DNA from 2 places in the Pseudomonas sp. 05N432 genome. Region 2 is predicted to be linked to the other one. Evidence: riboswitches for the same ligand, from Rfam matches in the RefSeq annotation. Region 2 holds a riboswitch; the other holds the start of a gene.
The links. A riboswitch is a leader RNA that binds a small molecule or an ion and turns the genes downstream of it on or off. The one in region 2 is predicted to bind cobalamin.
Positions count from the first base shown of each region.

Region 1: linked by a shared signal. The riboswitch ahead of cobO (cob(I)yrinic acid a,c-diamide adenosyltransferase) and the one ahead of AC1DHT_RS05615 (CbtB domain-containing protein) in region 2 are both predicted to bind cobalamin.

Region 1 covers NZ_JBFTMM010000020.1:136,816-152,514, reverse strand. The annotation lists gene AC1DHT_RS23790 (O-methyltransferase) at 1-76, shown strand, start outside; gene AC1DHT_RS23785 (PQQ-dependent sugar dehydrogenase) at 124-1,437, opposite strand; gene AC1DHT_RS23780 (hypothetical protein) at 1,503-2,087, opposite strand; cobalamin riboswitch at 2,245-2,479, shown strand; gene cobO (cob(I)yrinic acid a,c-diamide adenosyltransferase) at 2,561-3,172, shown strand; gene AC1DHT_RS23770 (cobyrinic acid a,c-diamide synthase CobB) at 3,169-4,506, shown strand; gene bluB (5,6-dimethylbenzimidazole synthase) at 4,503-5,153, shown strand; gene cbiB (adenosylcobinamide-phosphate synthase CbiB) at 5,150-6,058, shown strand; gene cobD (threonine-phosphate decarboxylase CobD) at 6,051-7,043, shown strand; gene AC1DHT_RS23750 (cobyric acid synthase) at 7,040-8,491, shown strand; gene cobU (bifunctional adenosylcobinamide kinase/adenosylcobinamide-phosphate guanylyltransferase) at 8,613-9,134, shown strand; gene cobT (nicotinate-nucleotide--dimethylbenzimidazole phosphoribosyltransferase) at 9,131-10,186, shown strand; gene cobC (alpha-ribazole phosphatase family protein) at 10,183-10,758, shown strand; gene AC1DHT_RS23730 (adenosylcobinamide-GDP ribazoletransferase) at 10,761-11,492, shown strand; gene AC1DHT_RS23725 (MarR family winged helix-turn-helix transcriptional regulator) at 11,575-11,979, shown strand; gene AC1DHT_RS23720 (MFS transporter) at 12,047-13,255, shown strand; gene AC1DHT_RS23715 (hypothetical protein) at 13,252-13,374, shown strand; gene AC1DHT_RS23710 (OmpP1/FadL family transporter) at 13,461-14,732, opposite strand; gene AC1DHT_RS23705 (hypothetical protein) at 14,879-15,361, opposite strand; gene AC1DHT_RS23700 (hypothetical protein) at 15,640-15,699, opposite strand, start outside.
Region 2 covers NZ_JBFTMM010000003.1:264,713-278,734, reverse strand. The annotation lists gene cobM (precorrin-4 C(11)-methyltransferase) at 1-666, opposite strand, end outside; gene AC1DHT_RS05625 (cobalamin biosynthesis protein) at 747-1,160, opposite strand; gene AC1DHT_RS05620 (CbtA family protein) at 1,157-1,858, opposite strand; gene AC1DHT_RS05615 (CbtB domain-containing protein) at 1,870-2,061, opposite strand; cobalamin riboswitch at 2,162-2,387, opposite strand; cobalamin riboswitch at 2,574-2,785, shown strand; gene cobW (cobalamin biosynthesis protein CobW) at 2,884-3,951, shown strand; gene cobN (cobaltochelatase subunit CobN) at 3,955-7,845, shown strand; gene AC1DHT_RS05600 (magnesium chelatase ATPase subunit I) at 8,042-9,049, shown strand; gene AC1DHT_RS05595 (vWA domain-containing protein) at 9,103-9,705, shown strand; gene AC1DHT_RS05590 (phospholipase D-like domain-containing protein) at 9,764-11,407, shown strand; gene AC1DHT_RS05585 (tyrosinase family protein) at 11,542-13,098, shown strand; gene AC1DHT_RS05580 (copper chaperone) at 13,101-13,826, shown strand; gene AC1DHT_RS05575 (thioredoxin family protein) at 13,973-14,022, opposite strand, start outside.

The DNA.
Region 1 (15,699 bases), on a different contig from region 2:
CTTGAAGGACGACTCGCGTGTCGACCTGTCGTTGTTGCCGTTGGGCGATGGTTTGACGCTGTGTCGCAAAAAGTAATGGGTTGATGGAAAAGATCGTCCGGACGCGGCTCGATCTTTTAACGTTTATTTAGCTGCAGACACGCGCCAGATCTTGTTCCCCACGTCATCGGCCACCAGCAAGTCACCCTGTTTATCGATCACTACGCCCACCGGGCGACCCATGGCTTCTTCATTCTTGTTGAGAAACCCCGTCAGCACGTCGACCGGTTGCCCTGCCGGCTTGCCAGCGCTGAACGGCACGAAGATGACTTTGTAGCCGCTATGTGGTTTGCGGTTCCAGGAACCATGCTGGCCGATAAATGCGCCTTCAGTGAACGGAGCTGGCAGCTTGCTGCCTTCGGCGAAGGTCAGGCCCAGCGAAGCGGTATGCGGTCCAACCGCGTAGTCCGGGGCGATGGCCCTGGCGACCAGGTCGGGGTTTTGCGGTGTGACGCGCGCGTCGATGTGCTGGCCGTAGTAACTGAATGGCCAGCCGTAGAAGCCGCCGTCCTTGACCGAGGTGATGTAGTCCGGCACCAGGTCGCTGCCGATTTCGTCCCGTTCGTTGACAGCTGTCCAGAGTTTTCCGCTGCGCGGTTCCCAGTCCATGCCGTTGGGGTTGCGCAGGCCTGAGGCAAAAATCCGATGATTGCCGGTCGCGCGATCGACCTCCCAGATCGCTGCGCGTCCTTCTTCCTGTTCCAGGCCATTTTCACCGACATTGCTGTTGGAGCCGACCGTGACGTAGAGCTTGCTACCGTCCTTGCTGGCGATGACGTTTTTGGTCCAGTGATGATTCAGCGTGCCACCGGGCAGGTCGATGACTTTCACCGGTTTGGTGGTGATGGATGTTTCACCACTTTCATAGTGAAAGCGCAGCAGGCGGTCAGTGTCGGCGACGTACAGGTCGTTGCCGACCAGGGTCATGCCGAACGGCGAGTTGAGGTTCTCGATGAAGGTCGTGCGGGTTTCAGCGACGCCGTTGTGATCCTTGTCACGCAGCAGGGTGATCCGGTTCGCGCTTGGTACGCCAGCACCGGCGCGGCCCATGACTTTGCCCATGACCCAGCCACGAATGCCTTTGCTGTCGTCGGGCTTGGGTGGCGCATTGGTTTCAGCCACCAACACGTCGCCGTTGGGCAGTACATAGAGCCAGCGTGGATGATCAAGTCCTTCGGCAAATGCCGCCACCTGAGTGCCTGGCGCGGCAATCGGCTTTGCGCCCGCTGGCCAGCCGACCGCCGGTGCAATGTTCACTGTCGGGATCAGGGTCTTGTGCGGTTCCGGCAGCTTGGGCGATGGGCCCGTGCCGTCCGACACTGGCAAGGTGGCGGACTCCCCGCAGGCGGCGAGCCCTCCGGCGATGGCGATAACAATGACGAATCGAGGCTTGAGCATGCTGATTTCCCTATGAGTGCATCACCTCATCATAGAGGAGCCTGATCGATGGAAGGTTCAACCCGTCAGCCGCGAGCCTCTTTGAGCAATACCGCGATGCCCGGATGGTAGTTGCCGGCTTCGTTGTGCAATTTGCGGTAGGCGTAGGGGAAGTACCAGGCCACGGCGCAGGAGTGTTCCTTTTGCAGGTCGTCGACCATGTCCTGGAGTTCTTCCGGCGTAGGGCTTTGCTGGGCTTTTTGTGGGGCGACGAACAGGCAACCAAGCTTCAGGTCGCTGGCGTAGCTGATTTTTTTCGCATCGCTCACGGTATCTTGCAAGGCCTGGGTGAGGTTCAGGTTATTGACCCGCGGCCAGCGTTGGCTGGCCTGAAGATAGGCGCGTTCTTCGCCACTGGCGATAAACAGGTCGGCGCGGCCATTGCGTTCGCCTTCCTCGATCTGCTTTTTCGTCGGAGTCTGTTCGAGGGTGACCATTTCAGCCATCCACGCTGCCGCCGAAAGCAGGCTCACGTTGGCGCGTTCGTCAAACCAGTAAGGGCTTTCGTTATCGCCGCGTACTGCGTTGTAACGGTCGATGCACTCGAACCAGCGCTCCAGCACCGGGCGCAGGAATTCCAGCTTCGGGTTACTGATGATCATGCCTTGCATGTTGCCCCCTCTTTGTTCTTGTAATGTAAGGTTGTGGCTCTTTGATATCATTGCTTTCAGTGTGGCACAAGATTGGCGCCAGATTATTGATCTGGGTCGGTTTCTATCTGTCGATGAGCCCCCGGCTTTAATTGACGCTCCACCCCCAACCCTCTAACCTTCGCGACTTGTTTCAGGTGCTCTGTGACCCAGTGGTCGACCGAGTGAAACAGGGAAGCCGGTGAGGGCGCGTTCTTTGACAGAGCGGGCGACGATCCCGGCGCTGCCCCCGCAACGGTAAATGAGTAAAAACTGCGCTTTGAGCCACTGTGTCGAAGGTCGATATGGGAAGGCGTGCAGTCAGGCGAAAGCCGCTCATGAGCCCGGAGACCGGCCTGATCCATCCAGCGGCATCACGGTGGGCGATGCCAGGCTTGTTGCCGTCTATTTCTATGCCTGCCCGCCGTTATCCAGCCTCAACGGAGAGCTCCCCCATGACTGATTCCCCTGATCGTGACGAACGCCACCTGGCACGCATGCTGCGCAAGAAAGCGGTGATCGATGAGCGCATTGCCAACTCGCCGAATGAATGCGGCTTGCTGCTGGTCCTGTCCGGCAACGGCAAGGGCAAAAGCAGTTCTGCGTTCGGCATGCTCGCCCGGGCAATGGGCCACGGCATGCAGTGCGGCGTGGTGCAGTTCATCAAGGGGCGTAGCAGCACTGGCGAGGAGCTGTTCTTCCGTCGCTTCCCGGAGCAAGTGCGCTTCCACGTGATGGGCGAAGGTTTCACTTGGGAAACCCAGGATCGCCAGCGCGATATCGCCGCCGCCGAGGCCGCATGGGACGTCTCCCGCGAATTGCTGCGTGACCCGGCCATTGGTCTGGTGGTGCTCGATGAACTGAATATCGCCCTCAAGCACGGTTATCTGGACCTGGATCAAGTGCTCAGCGACTTGCAGGCGCGTCCGCCGATGCAGCACGTGGTGGTCACCGGTCGTGGTGCCAAGCCGGAAATGATCGAGCTGGCCGACACCGTCACCGAAATGGGCATGATCAAGCACGCTTTCCAGGCCGGGATCAAAGCGCAGAAAGGCGTTGAGCTGTGAGTGAGCCGCGTTTTTGCCCGGCGGTATTGATTGCTGCGCCGGCTTCCGGTCAGGGCAAGACCACCGTCACCGCCGCGCTGGCCCGTTTGCATCGCAATCAGGGGCGCAAGGTCCGGGTGTTCAAATGCGGCCCGGACTTTCTCGATCCGATGATTCTCGAGCGCGCCAGCGGTGCGCCGGTGTATCAATTGGACATGTGGATGGTCGGCGAGCAGGAAAGTCGTCGGCTGTTGTGGGAAGCCGCCGCTGAGGCTGATCTGATTTTGATCGAAGGCGTCATGGGCCTGTTCGATGGCACGCCGTCCAGCGCCGATCTGGCGCGGCACTTCGGCGTACCCGTACTGGGTGTGATCGATGGCACCGCCATGGCCCAGACATTCGGCGCGTTGGCGTTGGGGCTGGCACGTTATCAGCCGGACTTGCCGTTTGCCGGTGTCTTGGCCAACCGCGTCGGCACCTTGCGTCACGCGCAACTGCTTGAAGGCAGTCTCACTGAAGGCTTGCGCTGGTACGGAGCCTTGTCCCGGGAAACCGGAATCGAATTGCCTAGCCGTCACTTGGGGCTGGTCCAGGCCAGTGAATTGAATGATCTCGATCTGCGCCTCGACGCCGCCGCCGCCGCGTTGGCCAGCAGCTGCGAAGTGGCGTTGCCGCCCGCCGTCGAGTTCGCTGCGCCTGATGTGATTGCCGCCGAGCCGTTGTTGGCCGGTGTGCGAATTGCCGTGGCTCGCGATGAAGCGTTTGCCTTCACGTATGGCGCGAGCCTCGACTTGTTGCGGGCGATGGGGGCGGAGTTACGATTCTTCTCGCCGATCCATGACCGTGAATTGCCAGAAGCTGACAGCCTGTATCTGCCCGGTGGTTATCCGGAATTGCACCACGTGGCGTTGGCTGAAAACCGCACAATGCTCGATGCGATTCGCGCGCATCACGGCGCTGGCAAACCGTTGTTGGCTGAATGCGGCGGCATGCTGTACCTGCTCGACTCACTGACCGATGTCGATGGCACGCGTGCCGAGTTGGTAGGGCTGCTGGCCGGTGATGCGGTGATGCAAAAGCGTCTGGCCGCGCTGGCCCTGCAAGCGGTCGAGTTACCCGAAGGCCCGTTGCGTGGCCACACCTACCACCATTCGTTGACCAGCACCGAGCTTGAGCCGATCGCTCGCGGCCTGAGCCCTAACGGCGGGCGCGGTGCCGAGGCGGTTTACCGTGACGGGCGGATGACGGCGTCTTATGTGCACTTTTATTTCCCGTCCAACCCATCGGCGATCGCCGCGCTGTTTGCGCCAGACCTGAACCTTGTGGGAGCGGGCTCGCCCGCGAAGCGGCCATGACCGACAACACATTTTCCGAGGCCGAGCGCGAAGCGGTTTATCGCGCGATTGCCGAGCGTCGCGACATGCGTCACTTCAGTGGCGGCAGCGTCGAGCCCGAACTGCTTCGGCGTTTGCTCGAAGCGGCGCATCGGGCGCCGAGTGTCGGTTTGATGCAGCCCTGGCGGTTCATCCGCATCAGCGACCGAGCGTTACGCGGCAAGATCCAGCAACTGGTGGAAGAGGAGCGGGTACGCACCGCCGAAGCGCTGGGCGAACGCTCCGACGAATTCATGAAACTTAAAGTCGAAGGCATCAACGACTGCGCCGAAGTACTGGTTGCCGCGCTGATGGATGATCGCGAGCGGCATATCTTTGGCCGTCGTACCTTGCCGGAAATGGACATGGCGTCGTTGTCCTGCGCAATCCAGAATCTTTGGCTGGCGTCCCGTGCCGAAGGTTTGGGCATGGGCTGGGTCTCGTTGTTCGAGCCGCAGGCATTGGCGGATCTGCTGGGCCTGCCGCCTGGGGCCAAACCGCTGGCAGTGTTGTGCCTGGGACCGGTCAGGGAATTTTACCCGGCGCCGATGCTGGTCCTTGAAGGCTGGGCGCAGGCGCGTCCGCTGAGTGAACTGCTGTACGAGAATTTTTGGGGAGTGAGTCAATGAGTGTGGCGTTGCTGAGTGTCGCCGGCGTAGCGCTGGATGCGCTGCTGGGCGAACCCAAGCGCTGGCATCCGCTGGTGGCGTTCGGCCGTTTTGCCGATCGTATCGAGCAGCGTTTCAACTCTGCCGGTCGTGGCTGGCGCAGTCATGGCGTCACGGCCTGGGTGATGGCGGTGCTGCCGCTGACCCTGTTGATCACGGCATTGTCCTGGTTGCCGTACATCGGCTGGGTCGTCGATATTCTCGCGTTGTATTGCGCGCTCGGTCTGCGCAGCCTTGGTGAGCATGTCGAGCCGGTGGCTCAGGCCCTGCGCAGCGACGACCTGGATGAAGCGCGCAAGCGTGTCGGCTATCTGGTCAGCCGTCAGACCAGTGAGCTGGACTCGACCGAAGTGGCCCGCGCGGCCACCGAATCGGTTCTGGAAAATGGCAGCGACGCAGTATTTGCTGCGCTGTTCTGGTTTGCCGTCGCGGGTGCGCCGGGCGTGGTGCTCTATCGACTGAGCAATACCCTGGACGCCATGTGGGGTTATCGCAACGAGCGCTTTGAACGCTTCGGCTGGGCGGCGGCGAAAATCGACGATGTGCTCAACTATATTCCGGCGCGCCTGGTGGCTTTGACCTACGCACTGCTGGGTAAAACCCGTTTGGCGCTCAAATGCTGGCGCACGCAGGGGCCGACCTGGGACAGCCCGAACGCCGGGCCGGTGATGGCCGCTGGCGCGGGTGCTCTGGGCGTCGAGTTGGGCGGGGCGGCGATCTATCACGGTGAGCTGCATCAGCGTCCACAGCTGGGCGAAGGCGTACCGGCAGACGCCAACTCCATCGATCGCGGCTGGCAACTGGTTCAGCGCGGGGTATGGCTGTGGTTGCTGATCCTCTGTGTGGGAGCCGAGATTTATGCTTGAGCACGGTGGCCGCTTGCGCAAGGCGGCGTTGCAGTACGGCATCGCCGAAACCGACTGGCTCGACTTGTCCAGCGGTCTGGCACCTTGGCCGTGGGCGATCCCGGACATCCCGTTACGGGCCTGGGCGCGTTTGCCGGAAACCGATGACGGCCTGGAGCAGGCTGCACGCGAATACTATGGCGCCTCGCAGGTGCTGCCGGTCGCGGGCTCCCAGGCGGCTATCCAGTTGCTGCCACGTCTGCGTCGCGCCGGTAAAGTCGGCGTGCTCTCGCCCTGTTATGCCGAGCACGCTGAGGCCTGGCGTCGCAACGGCTACGTCGTGCGTGAAGTGCTGGAGCAGGAAGTCGACTTTTTCCTCGATAGCCTCGACGTGCTGGTAGTGGTTAACCCGAACAATCCCACCGGCCTGAGCCTGACCCCGGAACGTCTGCTCGACTGGCATGCGCGGCTGGCGCAGCGCGGTGGCTGGCTGGTGGTCGACGAAGCCTTCATGGACAACACCCCGCAGCTGAGCCTGTCGTCTTATACCGATCAGGTCGGCTTGATCGTCTTGCGTTCGTTCGGCAAGTTTTTCGGTCTGGCCGGGGTGCGATTGGGTTTTGTGCTGGCTGAGCGCAAGTTGCTCAAACTGCTCGCCGAGCAGGTCGGTCCTTGGGCGGTCAGCGGGCCGACCCGGGTATTGGGTCAGGTCTGTTTGCGTGACACCCAAGGTCACGCTCGCCAGCGTCTGCGTAGCGAAGAGGCCAGCCAGCGCCTGGCTGAAGTCCTCGAACGCCACGGCTTCAAACCGCACGGTGGTTGCGCGTTGTTTCAGTGGTTGATCACTGATCACGCAGAGCATCTGCACGAATTCATGGCCCGGCGCGGCATCTTGCTGCGCCTGTTCACCCACAACAGCAGTCTGAGGTTCGGCTTGCCGGCCGATGACGCCGATTGGCAGCGCCTCGAGCACGCTTTTGAAGCCTACACCGAGGAAACCTCATGACCACGTTGATGGTGCAGGGCACCACCTCGGACGCCGGCAAAAGTACCTTGGTAACCGCGTTGTGCCGCTGGCTGACGCGCCAGGGTGTTCGCGTGGTGCCGTTCAAGCCGCAGAACATGGCGCTCAACAGTGCGGTAACCGCCGACGGCGGCGAAATCGGCCGCGCTCAAGCCGTGCAGGCCCAAGCGGCCAACCTTGAGCCACACACCGACATGAACCCGGTGCTGCTCAAGCCCAATAGCGATACCGGCGCGCAAGTGATCATTCACGGGCGTGCCGTGACCACCATGAACGCAGTCGCCTATCACGACTACAAAGCCATCGCCATGCAAGCGGTACTCGCCTCTCACGAACGCTTGAGTGCAGCCTATCCGGTGGTGATGGTCGAAGGCGCGGGTTCCCCGGCCGAAATTAATCTGCGCGCTGGCGACATTGCCAACATGGGATTCGCCGAAGCGGTGGATTGTCCGGTGGTGCTGATCGCCGACATCAATCGCGGCGGGGTATTCGCGCATTTGGTGGGCACGCTGGAGTTGCTGTCAGCCACTGAGCAGGCGCGGGTCAAAGGCTTCATCATCAACCGTTTTCGCGGCGATATCGCCTTGCTGCAGCCAGGCCTCGACTGGCTGGAAGAGCGTACCGGCAAACCGGTGATCGGCGTGCTGCCGTATGTCGTGGATCTGCATCTGGAAGCCGAAGACGGCATCGATCAGCGCCAGGCCGATAAAGCCGATCAGGTGCTCAACGTGGTGGTGCCGGTGTTGCCGCGTATCAGTAACCACACCGATTTCGATCCGCTGCGTCTGCATCCTCAGGTCGATCTGCAATTCATCGGGCCCGGTCAGCCGATTCCGCCTGCCGACCTGATCATCCTACCGGGCTCGAAGAGTGTGCGTAGCGACCTGCACTACTTGCGCGCCAACGGTTGGGACGCAGCCATTACCCGCCATTTGCGTTACGGCGGCAAGCTGCTCGGTATTTGCGGTGGCCTGCAAATGCTCGGCGAGCACGTACACGACCCGCTAGGGCTGGAAGGCGCTGCGGGCTCCAGTACCGGTCTCGGCTTGCTGGCGTTCGAAACCGTGCTTGAAGAAGAGAAACAGCTGCGCAATGTGCGCGGACATCTGGCGTTGGAAAACGCTGAAGTCAGCGGTTATGAAATTCACGCCGGGGTCACCACCGGTAGTGCTTTGGAGCAGGCGGCGGTGTTGCTGGATGACGGTCGCAGCGACGGAGCGCGAAGTGCTGATGGACAGGTGCTCGGCACGTATTTGCACGGCCTGTTCGAGTCTCCGGCGGCATGCAGCGCGCTGTTGCGCTGGGCCGGTTTGCAGGACGTACAGGAAGTCGATTACCACGCCTTGCGCGAGCGCGATATCGAGCGGTTGGCGGATCTGGTGGAGAAGCATCTGGATACTGGGTTGTTGCGTGAGCTCTGTGGGTTTTGAGGCGGCTGTGCAGGCCTCATCGCGAGCAGGCTCGCTCCCACATTGGAGCGTGGTCAACTGTGGGAGCGAGCTTGCTCGCGATAGCGTCGGTTGTCACACCGCCATTTAGAGGTTTATGACCATGTTGCAACTGATCCTCGGCGGCGCCCGTTCCGGTAAAAGCCGTCTGGCTGAGAAGCTCGCCAGCGAAAGCGGCCTGGCGGTGACGTACATCGCCACCAGCCAGCCGCTGGATGGCGAAATGAATGCCCGCGTGGCCCATCATCGCGAGCGCCGTCCGCCTGAATGGGCGCTCATTGAAGAGCCGCTGGAACTGGCCCGGGTGCTACGCGAAAACGCCAGTGCCGAGCGTTGTTTACTGGTGGATTGCCTGACCTTGTGGCTGACCAATCTGCTGATGCTGGAAGATCCCGAGCGTCTGGCGTATGAGCGTGAAGCCTTGCTGGAGTGTCTGGCATCGCTGCCGGGAGAAATTGTTTTTGTCAGCAACGAGACCGGTCTGGGTGTCGTCCCGCTGGGCGAATTGACTCGCCGCTATGTCGATGAAGCCGGTTGGTTGCATCAAGCCCTGGCTGAGCGCTGTCAGCGTGTCGTGTTGACCGTTGCCGGCCTGCCCCTGACTTTGAAAGGTATTGCGTTATGACTCATTCCTGGTGGTTGAACCCGTGCAAACCGATCGATGCGCAAGCGCATGAGCAAGCGGCGGCCCGACAGCAGCAACTGACCAAACCGGCGGGCTCCCTCGGGCAGTTGGAGTCGGTGGCGGTGCAATTGGCGGGGTTGCAGGGCCGGGTCAAGCCAAGCCTGAATCAGCTGTGGATAGCGATTTTTGCCGGTGACCACGGCGTGGTCGCCGAAGGCGTTTCGGCGTTCCCGCAGGAAGTCACCGGGCAGATGCTGCATAACTTTGTCAGCGGTGGCGCGGCGATCAGCGTATTGGCGCGGCAGCTTGAGGCGCGGCTGGAAGTGGTCGACCTCGGCACTGTCACGCCTTCGTTGAATTTGCTGGGCGTGCGCCACCTGCACATCGGTCCAGGCACTGCGAACTTCGTTCATGGCCCGGCGATGACGCAAATCCAGGGCGAACAAGCCTTGCAGGCTGGCCGTGACAGCGTGTTGCGGGCGATTGCTGAAGGCTCCGAGCTGTTTATCGGTGGCGAGATGGGCATTGGCAATACCACCGCTGCCAGCGCGTTGGCCTGTGCATTGCTCGATTGCCCGGTGGCGCATCTGGCCGGGCCAGGCACCGGTCTGGACGCGGCAGGTGTCAGCCATAAAACCCAGGTGATTGAACGCGCCCTGGCATTGCATGCCGCTCAGCGCGGTGATGTATTGCAGACATTGTTCAACCTCGGTGGTTTTGAAATCGCCGCGCTGGTCGGCGCCTATCTGGCCTGCGCTCAAGAAGGGTTGGCGGTGCTGGTCGACGGCTTTATTTGCAGCGTGGCAGCATTGGTCGCAGTGCGTCTGAATCCGGCATGCCGCGAGTGGTTGCTGTTTGGTCATCGCGGGGCTGAACCGGGTCATCGGCATGTATTGGAAACGCTGAACGCTGAACCTTTGCTGGATCTCGGCCTGCGTCTGGGCGAGGGCAGCGGTGCCGCAGTGGCAGTGCCGTTGCTGCGTCTGGCCTGCAATCTGCACGGGCAAATGGCGACCTTCGCCGAAGCGGCCGTGGCCGATCGTCCGGCATGACGTTGCGTCTGGATCTGCTGCGTCACGGTGAAACCGAACTCGGTGGCGGTTTACGCGGCAGCCTGGATGACGCGCTGACCGCCAAAGGCTGGGAGCAGATGCGCGCGGCGGTGATTGATCAAGGTCCGTGGGATCGTCTGGTCAGCTCGCCGCTGCAACGCTGCGCGCGTTTTGCCGAGGAACTGGCCGAGCGGTTCGGCTTGCCGGTGGTGCTGGACAAGGATCTGCAAGAGCTGCACTTCGGTGTCTGGGAAGGGCAGAGCGCGGCAGCGCTGATGGAAACCGACGCCGAAGCGTTAGGCAGGTTTTGGGCTGATCCCTACGCATTTACGCCGCCGGAAGGTGAGCCGGTGACTGCGTTTTCCGCACGGGTGCTGGCAGCCGTCGAGCGCTTGCATCGGGCCTATGCCGGCGAGCGGGTGTTGCTGATCAGTCACGGTGGGGTCATGCGTCTGTTACTGGCCCGCGCACGCGGATTGCCGCGCGAGCATTTACTCAACGTTGAAGTCGCTCATGGCGCGCTGTTTTCGTTGCGCGTCGAGGCTGATGCCGTGCTCAGGGAAGAGGGCTGAACATGTTGCCGTTCTGGATCGCCTTGCAGTTCCTCAGCAGCTTGCCGATTCGTCTGCCAGGCATGCCGGCGCCTCAGGAACTTGGGCGCTCGCTGCTGTTTTATCCATTGGTCGGGCTGCTGTTTGGCGGGTTGTTGTGGGCGCTGAACGGACTGTTGCTCGGTACGCCAGCGTTGTTGCATGCGGCGTTGCTGTTGAGTGTCTGGGTGATGCTCAGCGGTGGTTTGCACCTCGACGGTCTGGCCGACAGCGCCGACGCCTGGCTCGGCGGTTTTGGTGATCGCGAGCGCACCTTGAGCATCATGAAGGACCCGCGCAGTGGGCCAATTGCAGTGGTGACGCTGGTATTGGTGTTGTTGCTCAAGTTCACGGCGTTACTGGCGTTGATTGAACAGCACTCCATGGCCGGTTTGATCCTCGCACCGCTGATCGGTCGCAGTGCCTTGCTGGGGCTGTTTCTGAATACACCTTACGTGCGCGCTGGCGGCCTGGGGCAGGCGCTGGCCGATCATCTGCCGCGCAAGACCGGTCAGCAGGTGCTGTTGCTCAGCGCGCTGGCGTGCGTGCTGATTGGCGGCTGGAGCGGTGTTGTTGCGCTGGTGCTGGCGGCTCCAATGTTCTTCTGGTTGCGCCAAGTGATGTTGCAGCGTCTGGGCGGGACCACTGGCGATACGGCAGGGGCGTTGCTGGAGTTGCTGGAAACGGCGGTGCTGGTGGGTTTGGCGCTGCTCTGAGAGTCACCTTCAACGTGCGCGGCCTTACGGCTGTTTGATAATCAAACTTGCTTTAACTTTATCGCGGGTATATACACGCACCATGCTAGCCTCTCAATGTTTATGCACCAACCTGCGTCGCGCCGCCCGTGGCGTCAGCAGGCATTACGACGGCGCCCTCGACGGCTTCGGGATCAACGTTGCGCAGTATTCCTTGTTGTGCAATTTGCAGCGCCTCGATCAACCGAGCATTTCGACCCTGGCGGAAGCCATGGGCCTGGATCGCAGTACGCTGGGGCGTAATCTGCGGGTGCTGGAGGGGGAGGGGCTGGTGATGCTGGTTGAAGGTGAAGACCAGCGCAACCGCATCGTGCAGTTGACCGAAACCGGGCGTGAGCGCCTGGCAGCGGCCTTGCCGGCCTGGGAAGCGGCGCAGCAGCGGCTGATTGATCGTCTGGGAGCAGAGAAACGCGCAACCTTGCTGGCCTTGCTGGATGAACTCGCCTGAGGCGGCGGGCCTTTCCAAGCGTAAGCCCGAACTTAAGCGGGTATATACCCGCTACTGGAGAACAAGAATGACATCAATGTGGCGTACCAGCGGTTGGGTTCTACTTGGGAGCGCACTGATTCTTGCGCTGTCGCTTGGCGTGAGGCATGGCTTCGGGCTGTTTTTGCCGCCGATGAGCGCGCAGTTTGGCTGGGGGCGCGAAGTGTTCGCCTTTGCCATCGCCCTGCAGAACCTGATCTGGGGGCTGGCGCAGCCATTCACCGGGGCCTTGGCGGACCGCTTCGGCGCGGCGAAAGTGGTGCTGGTCGGTGGTGTGCTGTACGCCGTGGGTTTGGTGTTCATGGGCTTGTCCGATTCGGCCTGGACGCTGTCATTGAGTGCTGGCTTGTTGATCGGTATTGGCCTGTCTGGCACCTCGTTCTCGGTGATTCTTGGCGTTGTAGGGCGCGCCCTGCCGCCGGAGAAACGCAGCATGGGCATGGGTGTCGCCAGTGCTGCGGGCTCTTTCGGCCAATTCGCCATGTTGCCTGGCACGTTGGGGTTGATCGGCTGGCTCGGTTGGTCGACAGCACTCCTGGTGCTGGGAATGCTGGTAGCGCTGATTGTGCCGCTGGTCAGCATGCTCAAAGACAAACCGCTGCCCGTGCTCGGTCATGAACAAACCCTGTCCGAGGCCCTGCACGAAGCGTGTTCGCACTCGGGCTTCTGGTTGCTGGCGTTCGGTTTTTTTGTCTGTGGTTTCCAGGTGGTGTTTATCGGTGTGCATTTGCCGGCCTATCTGGTCGACCAGCATCTGCCTGCCAGCGTTGGTACCACGGTGCTGGCGTTGATTGGCCTGTTCAATATCTTCGGTACTTACACCGCCGGCTGGCTCGGTGGGCGCATGTCCAAACCGCGTCTGTTGACAGGGCTCTACCTGCTGCGTGCGGTGGTGATCAGTCTGTTCATCTGGGCGCCAGTCACGCAGACCAGTGCCTATCTGTTCGGCATGGCCATGGGCTTTCTCTGGTTGTCGACAGTGCCTTTGACCAACGGCACGGTGGCGACGCTGTTTGGTGTACGAAACCTCTCTATGCTCGGCGGTATCGTTTTCCTCTTTCACCAGTTGGGCTCGTTCCTTGGCGGCTGGTTGGGTGGGGTGGTTTACGACCGAACAGGCAACTATGACTTGATCTGGCAGGTGGCGATTCTTCTTAGTCTGTTGGCGGCAGTCTTGAATTGGCCTGTACGCGAGCGTCCCGTGGCACGGTTGCAAGCTCAGGTGAGTGTGGCATGAGCAGGATTGCAGCCTGGTTCGCCGCTGCCGGGGCTGGCGCGTTGTTGTTGGCGCTGGCCTGGTGGGGCTGGCATCAGGGTGGGCTGGCACTGATGCAGCTCGGTATGGGTGCTTGCTGAGTCACACCCACTAAAAAGCCCCGCGTCTGTGCAAGAGCGCGGGGCTTTTTCAATTCAGCCAGTGAGCTGTTCAGGCTCGCAGTGAATCAGAAGCGGTAGGTCGCGCCGACACCAAAACCATTGGAGCTGTTTTCGTACTTGGCGCTGTAACTGTCTACTGCGTTGGAGTGATTCACCGTGACAGCTTCTTCCTTGAGGTAGGAATAGGCGACGTCGATGGTCAGATCATCGGTGACGTTGTAGCCAGCGCCAAGGCTGAAGATAGTGCGGTCACCTGTAGGAATGCGTGGTGAGCGGTCAGTATTGTTGGTAGGCGACTGGTCAAAGGTCAGGCCGGTGCGCAATATCCACTGCTTGTTCAACTTGTAGGAAGTACCGATGGCGTAGGCCCAGGTATTGTGCCAGTTCTGCTCTTCCGTAATGGTGCCGAACAAGGCTGGGGACAATACACCGCCCTGTGCCGCAGTGACGCCTTCGTTATTGACGGTGATGTTTTTCAGGCGGCTCCAGCGGGTCCAGGTGGAACCTGCATACACGGTCCACGCATCTGTCAGTTGTTGCGTCACGGAGAAGTCGACCGATTCAGGCGTTTCGATTTTCAGCGAAGCGTCGTATCGATTGCTTTGCAGGAAGGCGGAAGGAGCGTTGGCGCCTGCAGTGATATCGGTATGACCTTCGAGCTTGTAATTCACTTTCGAGTGATAGGTCAGGCCGAGGCGGGTGGTATCGGTTGCTTGTACCAGAACACCGAAGTTATAGCCCAGAGCGGTGTCGTCGCCTTTGATCTTGACGTGGGTATCGCCAAAAAGAGGTACATCCGACTCGAGAGTGCCGCCAATACGGTTAATGGTCGGGCCGAAACCGATCGATACTCTGTCGTTGAAGGCATAGCTGACGGTAGGTTGGAAGGTCACAACCTTGACTTCACTCTTGCTGCCGAAGCCGCCGCCCTGGAAGCCACTTTCATAGTTGGTAATCAGACCAAAAGGTGCATAGACGCCGAGGCCAAATGCCCAGTGATCATCGATCGGTTTGACGTAATAGCCCATCGGAACGGCTGTGAATGGCACCATGTCGCCCTTGTTGGTACCCGGATGGGCGCCGTGGGCGTCTTTGATATCACTCGAAGCGTCGATAGCTGCCAGCCCGCCAGTGACTTCCTGGCGCTTGATACGCGACATACCGGCAGGGTTGCCAAATACAGTACTCGCATCCTCGGCGGACGAAGAGCGTCCCGCAAAACCAGTCCCCATCCCACTGATGCTCTGTTCGTTGAGGGCAAAGCCACTTGCGAAGATCTGGGTGGATGCCAAGGTAACGGCGAGGCTAAGGGTGGTTTTGAGCATTACTCTTTTCATTATTAGAACTCCTGGTGATCACCGGGGCGAAAATTACCAACATTTTCGTTTGAGCGCTATAGGCTGGATGGCTTGAGATAGAGCGCTTTTGTAGGACAATCAGACCAGATTCGCACCTATAATGCGCGATCTTGCAAATTGCCCGGTTAGCAGGCGATCTGATTCAGCGGTGATACACAGGTTTGCCAGGCGCAGGTGAAGTCACGCAGACGACCTTGCGGCTGGAAGGTCTGGCGCCAGATTCTGGCCATGCCCAGCAGGTCATCGGCTTCGGGGAGCGGGGTATTCTGTTCTTCTATCAATAGCCAGGCGATGGCGGTGGCGTAACGCAGGTTGACGGTCAGTTCGAGGTGCGGACCGCTGAGGAACGCGTGCTGGCTGGCGAGGCCGCGAACCAGGCTGGCGCGTTCCGGGTCCAGCGCCAGGTAGTGATCCCAAAGCGCCTGGTGACGAGGTTCGGCAATCCGGTACAGACCATGCCCGCGGCGGTCATGCAGGGCGGAGCCGAGAGCGGACTGACTGGCTGCAACACCCAGTAGCAGGGATTCGGCAATCGTGCTGTGGCGTCCGAGGTAAATCAATGTCGGACGGATCACATAACGGCACAGTTCGCTGGCGGCGATACCCATAAAGCCCTCGAAACGTGAAGTGGGCGGCGATTCCTGACTGGGTGGGCTTGGCAGCTGTGGATCGACTCAGGATCGCCGGAAGCGGATCAAGCCGCTTGAGTTGAAGTGTAGTGTCATATTCGTGCCGTAAAGGCCTGTTTTTAAAATATTTCTGGCACCGAGTTATAACCGTTATATCGCTTGGTGCTTAAGCCGGTACAGCGAATGGAGAAATATCAGGCAATAAAAAGCCCTGCTTTTCAGGCAGGGCTTTTGATGTTTTCAGCCTTTCTGGCGTATCAGGCAACCAGTGCCTGACGGGTACGCTCGATCACGGCCTGCAGCGGCTCGGCGCTGGA
Region 2 (14,022 bases):
CAGAATCAGCGCCGTACGTCGGAATCCCTTGGCCTGAACCTTTTCGGCGATGTCTGTCAGCGTCCCCACCACCCAATCCTGATCCGGCCAACTGGCCCGATGCACCACCGCAATCGGGCAGTCCGCGCCGTAATGCGGCAGCAGTTCAGCGACGATTTTCTCCAGGTGATTGACCCCCAGATGAATCGCCATGGTCGCGCCATGCCGGGCCAGGCTGCTGAATTCTTCGCCCGGCGGCATCGCGGTCTTGTCGGCGTAGCGGGTCAGGATGACGCTTTGCGAGATGTCCGGCAGCGTTAGCTCGGCCCCCAACAACGCTGCACACGCAGCAGTGGCGGTGACGCCAGGGATGATTTCAAACGGAATGTTCAGCTCGCGCAGGTAACGAATCTGCTCGCCGATTGCCCCATACAGGCTCGGATCGCCGGAATGCACGCGTGCTACATCCTGGCCTTTGTCGTGGGCGACTCTGATCAGTTCGATGATCTGTTCCAGGTGCAATTCGGCGCTGTTGACCACCTGTTCGGCCTGATGGCCTGCCAATACGGCTTCAGGCACCAGCGAGCCGGCGTAGATGATCACCGGGCAGCTGCGAATCAGTCGCTGGCCCTTGACCGTGATCAGTTCCGGGTCGCCGGGACCTGCGCCAATGAAGTAGACGGTCATGGCCGGCTCCTGTGAAAAATGTCAAAGCAAGGCTTCAGATGAAGATTGCTCATGATCGAAGGCGGGGATTATCGAGGATTTTAGGCGGCGCCGGCCAACGCAAACGTCGCCTGGGCATATTTTTGTCGCGGGATCAGCAATTTTACCGGTGCCTGCGCCAGTTGTTCGGCGAGGGCCAGCGCGGCACTTTCCGCTATGCCGTAGCAGCCGGTGCGCTCGAAAGCGATTTGCGAGCGATGGCTGAGTTGCGGTTTATAGCTGGAAAGTTGTTCGCTGCTGAAGCAGATCAGTGGCAGTGACAGTTGCCGGGCCAACTCGATCAGACCGGGCTCATCACGTTTCAGATCGATGCTGGCCAAGGCCTTGATCGCCTGTAGATCGATGTGATGAGCCTGCAACGCCTGATCGAGCAACGTGCGCAGCGTGCTGGCTGGGCAGCCGCGCTGGCAGCCTAGGCCGACCACCAGGGTCGGCGCTGCGCCCGTTTCACTCATGCGTGGTATTGACCATCGCTTTTGCGGCGGAACAACCAGGCGCTGATCAGGCCCATGGCCAGCCAGAACGCGGCGTTGGTCAGCTGCGAGGCGACTTTGAATTGCGCTTCGAGGGCTTCGGGGGCCAGCATCGAATGCACTTCAGGCTGCGGTGCGCCGATGATGTGCGGCACGGCCAGAATGGCGACACCGAGCACTTTCAGCAGCCAATGCCGGGCGAACACGATCAGCGCGATACCGACTGCGGTGGACGCTGCGGTGCTGATCCACCAGATCTGCCGTTGTGCCAGGTCTGCGGCGGCAGTCCCCGGCAATTCCGGCGGCAGACCCAGGGTCGGTGCGAGGACGAAGGTCGCGTAACCGGCCAACCCCCAGAGCAGGCCTTGAGCGGTGCGAGTCGGGGCGCGCAGGGTGTAGAGCCCGGCGAGCATCAGTGCAAAGCCAACGGCGACCACCAGATTTCCGCCGGCGGTCGACAGCACACGCTGCCAGCCGTCTTCCGGTTCCCAGGCTTGCGCATCATGGGTGTGGCCGGCCATCGCGCCTTCGGCATGTTCATGGACTTCAGCCGCCGGGGCTTTTTCGTAGGTTTCCGCCTGAAGAATCAGCGGCGCGACCCAGAAGCTTTGCAGCAGGGTCAGCAGCAGGGCGGCCAACAAACCGGTGAAACCTGCGGTTTGCGCAATACGCTTGATCATCTCGGCAGGTCTCAGTGGCACGGGAAAGCAGAACTGTGACGGGTATCGTGGGCGGCGTTGTGCACCGCGTCGATGTGCGAGAAGCCGGCGAAATATACAAGACATGCGCCCAGGATCGATGCGCCGATAGCGGCAACGAGGCGTTGGCTCAGGGTGGAGGTGGTGCTGGCGGTGACGTGGCGAGTGCTGCTGATGATCGACATGGCGCTTCCCTCTGGTCAGTCAGTGGGTGAAGCGAGCGCATGCAACCCCCCGCGAGCCGGGCACGCAGAGGCTGAAACAGCGCCCGCCCACCGCGGGTTTGTTATTGATGTGTTGCGGGCCGGTCTCCGGGCTCACGAGGGGCTGGCATTCGCCGAACCTGCAAGAATCGCCTTCCCATGCCGAACTGCTGGCACAGTGGATCTGATTCTTCGCTCGCTTACCGTTGCGGGGGCAGCACCGGACTGACATGGCTTTTGAGTAAAGCACATGATTCACCGGTTTCCCGTTTCACCCTGTGAAGGGCACCCGTAACAAGGCGTGTAGGAGAGCATGGGCGAGGGCAGGGCGTCAATTGGCAAGCGTTCTCAACGCGAGACCGAGGTGCTGCCATCGCGAGCGGGCTCGCTCCCACATTGGAACGCGGTCAACTGTGGGAGCGAGCCTGCTCGCGATGGCGTCATCACAGCCGACGCACAACTCAGGCGAACATTGACCCGCCCCGATGCGATGCGTAGCCTTGCGCTTTCGAGGTTCTTCGGTGCGTGCACCGAAGCTAAGAAGGGAACGCGGTCGATGCCGCGGCTGCCCCCGCAACTGTGAACGGTTTCGTTTCTGCCATGCCACTGCGCTCTTTTGTTTTCAGGCGCGGGAAGGTGCAGGAACCGCCAGTCGAAAGACTGGCCCACCGTCAGCCAGGAGACCTGCCTCGATACAGATTCTCACTACAACCGGGCGGGGTGATCCGGTGGCGAATTCTTCCGCGCGCTCAAGCGCCGTCGGTTGTCGTCCCGTATGCCCGCCACCTTGCCAAAGGGCATCCGATGAAAACACTGGCCAAACTTCCCGTCACCATCGTCACCGGTTTCCTCGGTTCGGGCAAAACCACCTTGCTGCGACACATGCTCGATAACGCCCAGGGCCGGCGTATCGCGGTGATCGTCAACGAGTTCGGCGAGCTGGGCATCGACGGCGAAATCCTCAAGCAATGTTCCATCGGCTGCACCGAGGAGGAAGCCAACGGTCGCGTGTATGAGCTGGCCAACGGCTGCCTGTGCTGCACTGTTCAGGAAGAGTTCTTCCCGGTGATGCGCGAACTGGTTGCCCGTCGCGGCGATCTCGACCACATCCTCATCGAAACCTCCGGCCTGGCCCTGCCAAAACCGTTGGTCCAGGCCTTCCAGTGGCCGGAAATCCGTAGCGCCTGCACCGTGGATGCGGTGATCACCGTGGTCGACAGCCCGGCTGTGGCCGCTGGTACTTTCGCTGCGTTCCCGGATCAGGTCGATGCCCAGCGCAAACTCGACCCGAACCTGGACCACGAATCGCCGCTGCACGAGCTGTTCGCCGACCAACTGGCCAGCGCCGACCTGGTGATTCTCAACAAGGCCGACCTGATCAGCCCGGCAGATCTGGCCAAAGTGCGCCTGGAAGTCGCCGAAGAACTGCCGCCAGCGGTGAAGATCATCGAAGCCAGCAGCGGTCGTTTGCCGCTGGACGTGCTGATCGGCCTGGGCGCCGGCTCTGAAGAACACATCGACAGCCGCCACAGCCACCACGACCATCACCACGATGGCGACGACCACGATGATCACGATCACGACGCCTTCGATTCGATTTCCATTGAACTGCCGCAAGCCGACGAAAGCCTGTTGCTCGACGCCCTGACCCAATTGGTGGTCCAGCACGGCATCCTGCGGGTCAAGGGTTTCGCCGCAATCCCGAGCAAGCCGATGCGCTTGCTGATCCAGGGCGTGGGTACGCGTTTCGACAAGCATTTCGATCGTCAGTGGGGCGCAGACGAAGCGCGCAGCACCCGTCTGGTGCTGATCGGCCAGCAACTCGACGCCGCCTTGCTCGAAGCGCAATTGCGCGCTGCGCTCAGCGTTTAATCCATGCACCTGCTCAGGACCCAGCCCGGCGGTTTCGTCTCGGATGACAACATTGCCGACCTTGGCCAAACCCCCGCCGAGCTGGTGATTCTGTGCAGCGGCGACTCCAGCCTGGCGCTGCTCGCCGAAGCGGCGCAGCAGTTGCCCGAGGATTACCCGAGCCTGCGCCTGGCCAACCCGATGCAGGTGCAGAATCACGCCTCGGTCGACTTGTACGTCGACGAAGTGCTGCGCCACGCCAAGGTGATTCTGATCTCGCTGCACGGCGGGATCGCTTATTGGCGCTACGGCATCGAGCGTCTGGTGGAGCTGTCGCAACGCGGAGTGCAACTGATTCTGGTGCCGGGCGATGACCGTCCTGACCCGGAGCTCAGCGACCTCAGTACCGTGCCTGTCGAAGACCGCGAGCGGCTTTGGCATTTTTTGCGTCAGGGCGGCATGGGCAATGCGCTGGATTTGTATCGCTGCCTGGCCAGTCGTTGGCTGGGCCGCGATTACCACTGGTCCGAACCGCAGACCTTGCCGCGTACCGCGATTTACCACCCATACAAAAGCAACGCGACGCTGGGCGATTGGCAAGCCGACTGGCAGCTTGATCAGCCGGTGGCGGCGGTGCTGTTTTACCGTTCGCACTTGCAGGCGGCGAACACCGCTTTCATCGATGTTTTCTGCCAGCGCTTGCAGGCGGCGGGGCTGAACCCGCTGCCGATAGCGCTGGCCAGTTTGAAAGAGCCCGGCTGCCTGACGGTGGTCGAGGACTGGCTGGATGAGGCGCAGGCCTCGGTGATTCTCAACACCACCGGGTTTGCTCAATCGAGCCCCGAAGCCCCGCACCTGCGACCCTTCCGGCGCAATATCCCGGTGATCCAGGCAATCTGCGCCCAGGACAACGAGCCGGGTTGGCGCGCCAGTGAGCAAGGGCTCGGCCCACGGGATCTGGCGATGCACATCGCCTTGCCGGAGCTCGATGGACGGATCATCAGCCGCCCGATCAGTTTCAAGGACCTGGCCTGGCGCAGTGAGCGCAGCCAGTCCGACGTGGTCTGTTATCGACCACAACCCGAACGCATGGATTTTGTCGCTGAACTGGCGCGGCGCTGGGTCGAGCTGGCGCGGGTGCCTCATGCTGAAAAACGCATTGCGCTGATCCTCGCCAACTACCCGACCCGCGACGGGCGGATTGGCAACGGCGTTGGCCTCGACACGCCGGCCGCGGCGCTGAATATCCTGCGGGCGCTGCACGCAGAAGGTTATCCGTTGCCTTCCGATTTGCCGGAAAGCGGCACCGCATTGATTCAGCAATTGCTCGGCGGGGTCAGCAATGACCTGGAGAGCATCGACCTGCGCCCGTGCCAGCAAAGCCTGGCACTGGCCGACTATTATTCGATGTTCAACGCCTTGCCCGAAGCCAACCGTGCAGCGGTGCTGGAACGTTGGGGATCGCCTGAAAACGACCCGATGTTCCGCAGTGGACGAATGATGGTCGCAGGGCTCAGGTTTGGCCTGACCTTTGTCGGCATTCAGCCGGCACGCGGTTATCAGGTTGATCCGAGCGCGGTCTATCACGACCCGGACCTGGTGCCGCCCCACGGTTACCTGGCGTTCTACTTCTGGTTGCGTCAGGCCTACGGCGCCCACGCGGTGATTCACGTCGGCAAGCACGGTAACCTCGAATGGTTGCCGGGCAAGGGCGTTGGCCTGTCCGAAAGCTGCTGGCCGGACGCGTTGCTCGGGCCGCTGCCGAACATTTACCCGTTTATCGTCAATGATCCGGGTGAGGGCGCGCAGGCCAAGCGTCGAACGCAGGCGGTGATCATCGACCACCTGATGCCGCCACTGACCCGCGCCGAAACCTACGGCCCGTTGCGCAATCTGGAACTGTTGGCCGACGAGTATTACGAAGCCCAATTGCTCGACCCACGACGGGCTCGCGAGTTGCAGCGCGACATCCTCAATCTGGTGCGTGAAACCCATATCGACCGCGAGTTGCAGTTGGACGAGAAGCTCGACAGCGACGCCGATGCCGCGATCTGGTTGCCGCGTCTCGATACCTATTTGTGTGATTTGAAAGAGTCACAGATCCGCGATGGCCTGCACGTATTCGGCGAATCGCCAAGCGGGCGTCTGCGCATCGACACCTTGCTGGCGTTGCTGCGGATTCCGCGCGGTGACGGTCGTGGCGCGCAATCGAGCCTGTTGCGGGCCTTGGCCAAGGCGTTCGCGCTGGGCTTTGATCCACTGGATTGTGTGTTGTCCGATCCTTGGTCGGGTCCGAAGCCGGCTGAGTTGCTGACGCTCAGTGCTGAGGCGTGGCGCACTGCTGGCGACACTCGCGAACGGCTGGAATTGTTCGCCACTCAACTGATCTCGCAGACGGTGAATACCGAGTTCGAGCTACAAAACCCGTCTCATCAAGTCAAACCCGGTCCCTGTGGGAGCGAGCCTGCTCGCGAAGCGGTCGATCATTCAACATTGATATCGATTGCCCCGGCGCTTTCGCGAGCAGGCTCGCTCCCACAGGAGGCAGGCTGGTCTGACGTGAAAGCAATCATCGACAACCTGTGTGAGGTGGTCGCGCCGCGACTGGACGCCTGCGGCCCGGCAGAAATGCGCGGCTTGCTGGATGCGCTCAGCGGTCGTTTTGTTCCGGCAGGGCCCAGCGGCGCACCGAGTCGCGGACGCCTCGATGTGCTGCCGACCGGGCGCAACTTTTACTCGGTGGACGTGCGCAACCTGCCGACCACCACCGCCTGGCGCATTGGTTTCCACTCGGCGAACCTGATTCTTGAACGGCACCTGCAGGACCACGGCGATCATTTGCGCCAGTTGGGTTTGTCGGTCTGGGGCACGGCGACCATGCGTACCGGCGGCGATGATATCGCCCAAGCCATGGCGCTGATGGGCGTGCGCCCGGTCTGGGCCACGGGCAGTCAGCGGGTCGATGACTTTGAAATACTGCCACTGAGCCTGCTCGACCGGCCGCGCGTGGATGTGACGTTGCGCGTCTCGGGGTTCTTCCGCGATGCCTTCGCCAACCTGATTCGGTTGTTCGATGCCGCCGTGCAAGCGGTTGCCGCGCTGGATGAGCCAGACGACATGAACCCGTTGGCGGCCAAGGTTCGCGGCGAACGTGAAGCGCTGATCCAGTCCGGTCTGGACGAAGACGCCGCCGCACGACAGGCCGGCTGGCGGATTTTCGGCGCCAAGCCCGGTGCTTATGGCGCGGGCGTACAGGGCGCCATTGATGGACGTTTGTGGCAGAGCCGCGAGGATCTGGCCGAGGTCTACTTGAACTGGGGCGGCTACGCTTATGGCGGTTCGGATGAGGGTACGGCGGCTCGCGAACAGTTCGCCCAGCGCTTGAGCCAGGTTCAGGCGGTGCTGCAAAACCAGGACAATCGCGAGCACGACTTGCTCGATTCCAACGACTATTACCAGTTCCAGGGCGGCATGCTTGCGGCTGTCGAAAGCCTCAGTGGCGAAGCGGCGGCGAGCTACCATGGCGACCACAGTCAGCCGGATTTGCCGAAGATCCGTACCCTCAAGGAAGAGCTGAACCGGGTGATCCGCTCCCGGGCGGCCAACCCGAAGTGGATCGACGGGGTCAAGCGGCACGGCTACAAAGGTGCTTTTGAACTGGCGGCCACCGTCGATAACCTGTTCGCCTTCGACGCCACTACACAGCTGATCGACGATCACCAGTACGCCTTGCTGGCCGACGCCTATTTGCTTGACCCGTCGACCCGCGAGTTCGTCCAGCAGCATAATCCCCACGCCTTGCGCGACATGACCGAACGCCTGCTCGAAGCCCAGCAACGCGGGATGTGGCAGGAGCCGGGCGAGTATCGGGAGGCGTTGGAGAACTTGTTGTTGGATATAGAAGAAGACAGCTAGATCAGCAGCGACTCAAGTCTAATGTGGGAGCAGCCGGTCGACGCTCGATTGCTCGCGATAGCGATGGGTCAGTCAACATTGATGTTGAATGTAACGCCGCTATCGCGAGCAAGCTCGCTCCCACAGGTTGTGCTTTTTAACTGACAGACATTGGTGTTTATCCCTAGTAATGACCGACCATGATCGAGACCAGACAATGACCGACACCCCGCATTTTCCGCTGTCCGCCGTGGTCGGCGCCGATGCTCTGAAACTGGCGCTGTGCCTGACGGCCATCGACCCGAAAATCGGCGGCGTGCTGATCGAAGGCCCGCGGGGCATGGCCAAGTCGACGTTGGCCCGTGGCCTGGCGGACCTGCTCGCCAGCGGGCAGTTCGTCACCTTGCCGTTGGGCGCGACTGAAGAGCGACTGGTCGGCACCCTCGACCTGGACGCCGCGCTGGGTGAAGGCCGTGCGCAGTTTTCCCCCGGTGTGTTGGCCAAGGCTGACGGCGGCGTGCTGTACGTCGATGAAGTGAATCTGCTGCCCGATCATCTGGTGGATTTGCTTCTCGACGTCGCTGCCAGCGGCACCAACCTGATCGAACGCGACGGCATTTCCCATCGGCATTCGGCGCGCTTTGTATTGATCGGCACCATGAACCCGGAAGAGGGCGAGCTGCGTCCGCAACTGCTCGACCGTTTCGGTCTGAACGTCGCCCTCAGCGGTCACACGGTGCCGCTTGAGCGCGGTCAGATCATCCGTCGCCGGCTGGATTTCGACAGCGACCCCCAGGCTTTTTGCGCCGACTGGGAAACTCGGCAGCAGGCATTGCGTGAACGCTGCCAAGGTGCGCGTGCAGCACTGGCGAGCATTCCTCTGGATGATCAGGCACTGGCGCAGATCACCGAGCGTTGTTTTGCCGCCGGGGTCGACGGCTTGCGTGCCGACCTGGTCTGGCTGCGTGCCGCCCGCGCCCATGCGGCGTGGCGTGGGGCCGGGGCGATCGGCGAGGAAGACATCGATGCTGTAGCCGAGTTTGCCCTGCGCCATCGTCGTCGCGACACGCCGCCGTCTGCGCCGCGCCAGAACCCCGCGCCAGACGCGTCCGCCGCCCAACAACCGAACCCCGGCGAAGGCCAGGGCCAGTGGGGTGAAATGCCCGCTCAGGCATTGCCCACCGGCGCCCGCCGTGAAGTGCCGAGCTGGCCAAAAAAGCCCTAGGCATTCGCCCTCGATCTGACGCGGGGGCGAATGCCAAACCCCGTGCAGGACACCTGAAAAACGGCAGGCAAGGTCAGCGTCAAGCCAGCCAAAACGGCTCGGTCAATTGGCCCGGCACGCTGCTCAACGGCCGTCCGCGTCAGCGCGAAGATCTGCTGTTCCATCTGCGCAGTCGTTCCCCCCACGAGCTGTGGCTGGTGATTGTCGATGCCTCGGCCTCGACCCGGCGTCATCAGGCGCTGAGTGACGCCAAAGGCCTGCTGGCGCAACTGTTCGATGACGCCTATCGCCAGCGTGCGCGGCTGGCGCTATTGACCGCCAGTGGCGCTGCGCCGAAGTGGCAAGTGCAAGGCCTGAAAGCCTCGGCCAGCCTGCGCGACTGGCTCGATGCACTCGGTGCGGGCGGAGGCACGCCGTTGTTCGCCGCGCTGGATGAAGCGACGCATTGGCTGGCGTTGCGGCAAAAGCGTTTTCCGGCAGAGCAACAACGCGTGTTGCTGCTGACCGATGGCCGCCTAAAAGCCATGCCAATGCAGGTGGCACTCAATTGCCCGGCGTTGCTGGTAGACATAGAGCGCGGGCCGATTCGATTGGGGCGGTCGAAGGCCCTGGCGCACGAATTGAACGCAGACTATCGACATATCGACACGCTTTAATCTGCCGAATTACCCACAGCACCTATGCTGTGGATTCAGCTCATCACAGGAGTGGATCATGCGTGTTCTAGCCGCTAACAGTCAGGACGATTTCCGCGTCAAAGCCTATGCCGGTACCAACGGCGTACTGCTCGCCATGGACCTGGTCGAGCCGCGACGCAAAGGCCTGCTAGGTTTTGCCATCGAAAAACAGCAGGGCAGCGGGCCCTGGGAGTTTCTGTTCAACAGCCTGACCTTCCCCGGCAAGGCGCACACCTTTCCCCAGTACAACGCGACGCCCAGCGACAGCGCACCGTTGCAGAAATTTCGCTGGGCTGATTACGCGGTCAATCCGGGCGTGACGATCAACTACCGGGTGCATCTGGCCTATGGCACGCCGGATGCGCCGCAATTGGGCGAGGCCCTGGCGGTGACGGTCACCACCGACAATGGCCTGCCGGCGGGCCAGCATGTCATTTTCAATCGTGCGGTGGCGGCCAGCCAGGCCTTCTCCCGCAAGTTCCCCGAGCTCGATGCACAGCTGAGCGCCAACAAGAACCTGTCCCTCGACGACTGGCCCGCCGCACCACGGCAATGGCTGGAGAACGGCTTGCTGGAGCAGATCACCGGTTTCATCGAGCGCGCCGTGGATGGCCAGTGGGCGCTGGACATCGCGATTTACGAGTATCAACTGCCGACCATTATCGATGCGGTCAACGCGGCGTTTGAGCGGGGTGCCAAGGTTCGGGTGCTGTATCACGCCAAGCCCGGTGATGCCGACACCACCATGAATGAGGAGAGCCTGGCGAAGCTTCCCGCCGAGAGCAAACGGGGGCGGGTGACTCACGCAATCTTCCACGACAAATTCATCGTGCTGAGCAAGATCGATGGTGGTGAATATCGGCCTCAATCGGTGCTGTGCGGCAGTACCAATTTCACCGACAACGGCGTCTATCGCCAGGCCAACGTGGTGCATGTGCTGGACAATTCCACGGTGTCCATCCATTACCTGCAAGTGTTCGAGCAGATCTGGGCTGCGCCGACCGATGTGGGAGCTACGCGTACCTGGTTGACCAAGAACAACCCGATGGACCCGTCGCAGCCGTTGTTTGTCGGTTTCTCACCGCGTACCGGCCAGGCCGATCTGCAGCAATTCGTCCAGATCATCAATGCGGCGAAGAAGGACGTTCTGTTTGTCACCGCGTTCGCGCTGCCGGACGAAATCCTCAATGCCTTGCTCGGCCAGCCCCACGACGATGTGCTGCGCTATGGCCTGCAAAACACTGCCAGCCGCATCACCGGCTATCACGCCGACCGCACGGCCGATTTCGCCGCCACCGCGTTGCTCAACACCGGTATCGAAGGCTGGCTCAAGGAAAGCATGAAAGGCCAGAAGGGCGATCTGTTGGTGCACCTCAAAGCCATCGTCGTCGACTTCACCACCGACGCGCCGGTGATCATCAGCGGCAGTCACAACCTGAGCATCAACGCCAGTGAAGGCAACGACGAAAACTTCCTGATCATTCGCGGCGACACCGATCTGGCCGACCGTTACGGACTGGAATTGCTGCGCTTCTACGAGCATTACCGCTTCCGTTATGCCGCCAGGCAAGAGGACCTCAAGCAGGTTCCGCCCCTGGCGGTGGATGACAGTTGGACCAACGCCTATTACCTGGATGGCGACCTGCGAATGCTCTCGCGGTTGCGTTTTTCCGGGCGGTAAATGACCGCCGATTCTGCCTGGCCGTGAAGGTCATGCCGCCGGTCTGCTTTCACAGGGGCTGTGCGGCACCTGATCTACCGTTGCTTGTTGAGGAGTGCGCTCCTCATTCACGCGGTTTTTCAGGGAGAACTACCATGGCACATGTACGGCGTGATGTATGGAAGCTGGGTTCTGGCTGGAGCGATACCTTGTTGTGGTATGCGCGTGGCGTCGGAGTCCTTCAACAACGACCGATCACTGACCGCACCAGTTGGCGGTTTCTGGCGGCGATTCACGGTATTGATATTCCCCTTTGGCAAAGCGCCGGTTATCTGCGACGGGGTGAGCAGCTACCGTCCCAGGCCGATCAGGACACCTACTGGAACCAGTGTCAGCACCAGAGCTGGTACTTTTTGCCGTGGCACCGCGGCTATCTTGCTTCATTCGAACAGATCGTCCGCAAGGCTATCGTCAGTCTCGGAGGGCCAAGTGATTGGGCCCTGCCGTACTGGAACTACAACGAGAACCAGCAGACGCTGAACCTCCCGGCCTGCTTCGCCGCGACCGCCTTGCCCAACGGTGAGCAGAATCCCTTGTTTGTGGCTCGCCGGTTTGGCCCGACCGGCAACGGGGTGGTGGTACTCAACGCGCAGCGGATCAATCTGCGCCCGGCCCTCACCGATCATGACTTCGCCGGCGGTTCCGGCGGTGGCTCTCCGGGCTTCGGTGGCCCGGTCACGGTGTTCGAGCACTATGGCCAGGTCAGCGGTCGGCTCGAGTCGCAACCGCACAACTACGTGCACGTCGCCGTGGGTGGCCAGCAACAGGGCAGCCGGGTGCCAGGGTTGATGATCGATCCGGATACCGCCGCCCTGGACCCGATATTCTGGCTGCATCACGCCAACATCGACCGGCTCTGGGACGTGTGGCTGCAGCGCGACCGGCAGAACCGCAACCCGGTTACCAGTGCGTGGCTCAATGGCCCGCCGACCCCGGGTCGCGGCTTCGTGGTACCGACGGTCAGCGGCCAGCCGTGGCCGTTCAAGGTGTCTGACATGCTCGATACCCGGGCACCGAAGCTGGATTATAGTTATGAGGATACGTCCGACCCGCTGCACGGTACCCGGGCATTTCAACAACGCTTGGAAACCCTGGGCGCAAGCCCCGAGCCTCTTGGTGCTGCAGCCGTGAAGGAAAAATCCATGAGCGCCCAATCACCCGCCGAACTGCTCGGCGCCAATGACAAAGCCATCGCCTTGACCGGCGCTACAGTCGAGACGCCGTTGCAACTCGACCAGAGCACCTCGGGCAAGCTGATGGGCAACCTGAAATCCCGGGCCTTTGCCCCCACGGTTGCGGAGCATTCCCTGGACCGGGTGTACCTCAACCTGGAAAACATCCGCGGAAACAATGACGCGGCGACCTTCGACGTGTACGTCAGTCTGCCGACCGAAGGGTCTTCGTCGGCGCTGCCCGACCAGTGCGTCGGGTCGATCTCGCTGTTCGGCGTGCGCAAGGCCAGCAATCCGGACAGCCTGCATGGTGGCAAGGGCGTGAGCCATGTGCTGGAGATCACTGATGTCTTCGACAAGCTCAGTGCCAGCGGCCAGGATCTGGCGCAACTGAAAGTGCGCTTTGTGCCGGTGACCGATGTTCAGGCCGAGGACAACATCACGGTCGGTCGCGTGAGTGTCTATCGGCAAGGCGATTGAAGATGGGGTCATACCTCATCCAGGTCGTGACCCGAGGCTTCCTGCCATGGCTGATCCTGATCAGCCTGGCAGGTTGGGGGCTGTTCCTCGGCTCGGTGCAGATGCTGTCTATCCCGGCATTCTGCGGAGCCTTCGTGCCCCTTGCTTATGCCGCGGGCTGGCAGGGGATTGAACAGGCGTTGCTGTTCAATCCTCCTCGCCAGTTGGTGGTTTCATGGCTATCGATGTTGCTGGCGATGACCCCTTTGCTGCTGGTCCATCCGCTGACGTATGTGTGGCAACGCAGTTTGCTGAGGAAGCGCTGGCAAGCAGTGGTGTTGTTTGTGCTGGGTTTCACCAGCGTCTGGACGCTAGCCGGTCTGCTGCTCATGACCTTGGTAGTCGCGGCTCGGGTGATGTTTGGGGTTTCGCAGGCGATGGCGTTTGTCGTTACTTTGGCCGTGTGCCTGGTGTGGCAGGCGTCGCCGCTCAAACAACGGTACCTGAACCGCTGTCATCACCAGCCAAGGATTTCGGCGTTCGGCTGGGGGTTTATCAAGGATTGTCTGGTCTATGGTGTGGCCAGCGCAGGCTGGTGCGTCGGCTCGTGCTGGGCGCTGATGTTATTGCCGATGCTGGCAGAGCAGGGGCATGTGCCGCTGATGCTGTTGAGCATGGGCTGGATGCTCTGGGAGCGGTTCAAGCGTCCTCGACCCGTTCGTTGGCACTGGCCCCGCCTGTTTCGCTGACCCTCACTTGCAGAGCGGCCGCAGGCAGCTCCGACGAGGCTTGCATAAGCCATCCGGTTATTTGCTCATCGCTGCCCGGTACTGGCGCGTGCGTTTGTCGATGTACAACGGGTCGAGGATCAGCGCCCAGAGCACAGTTGAGGTGTTCAGTTCTGATGTGTGTACTCGTTGGCAGTGGTTGGCAGCGAGAGTATCG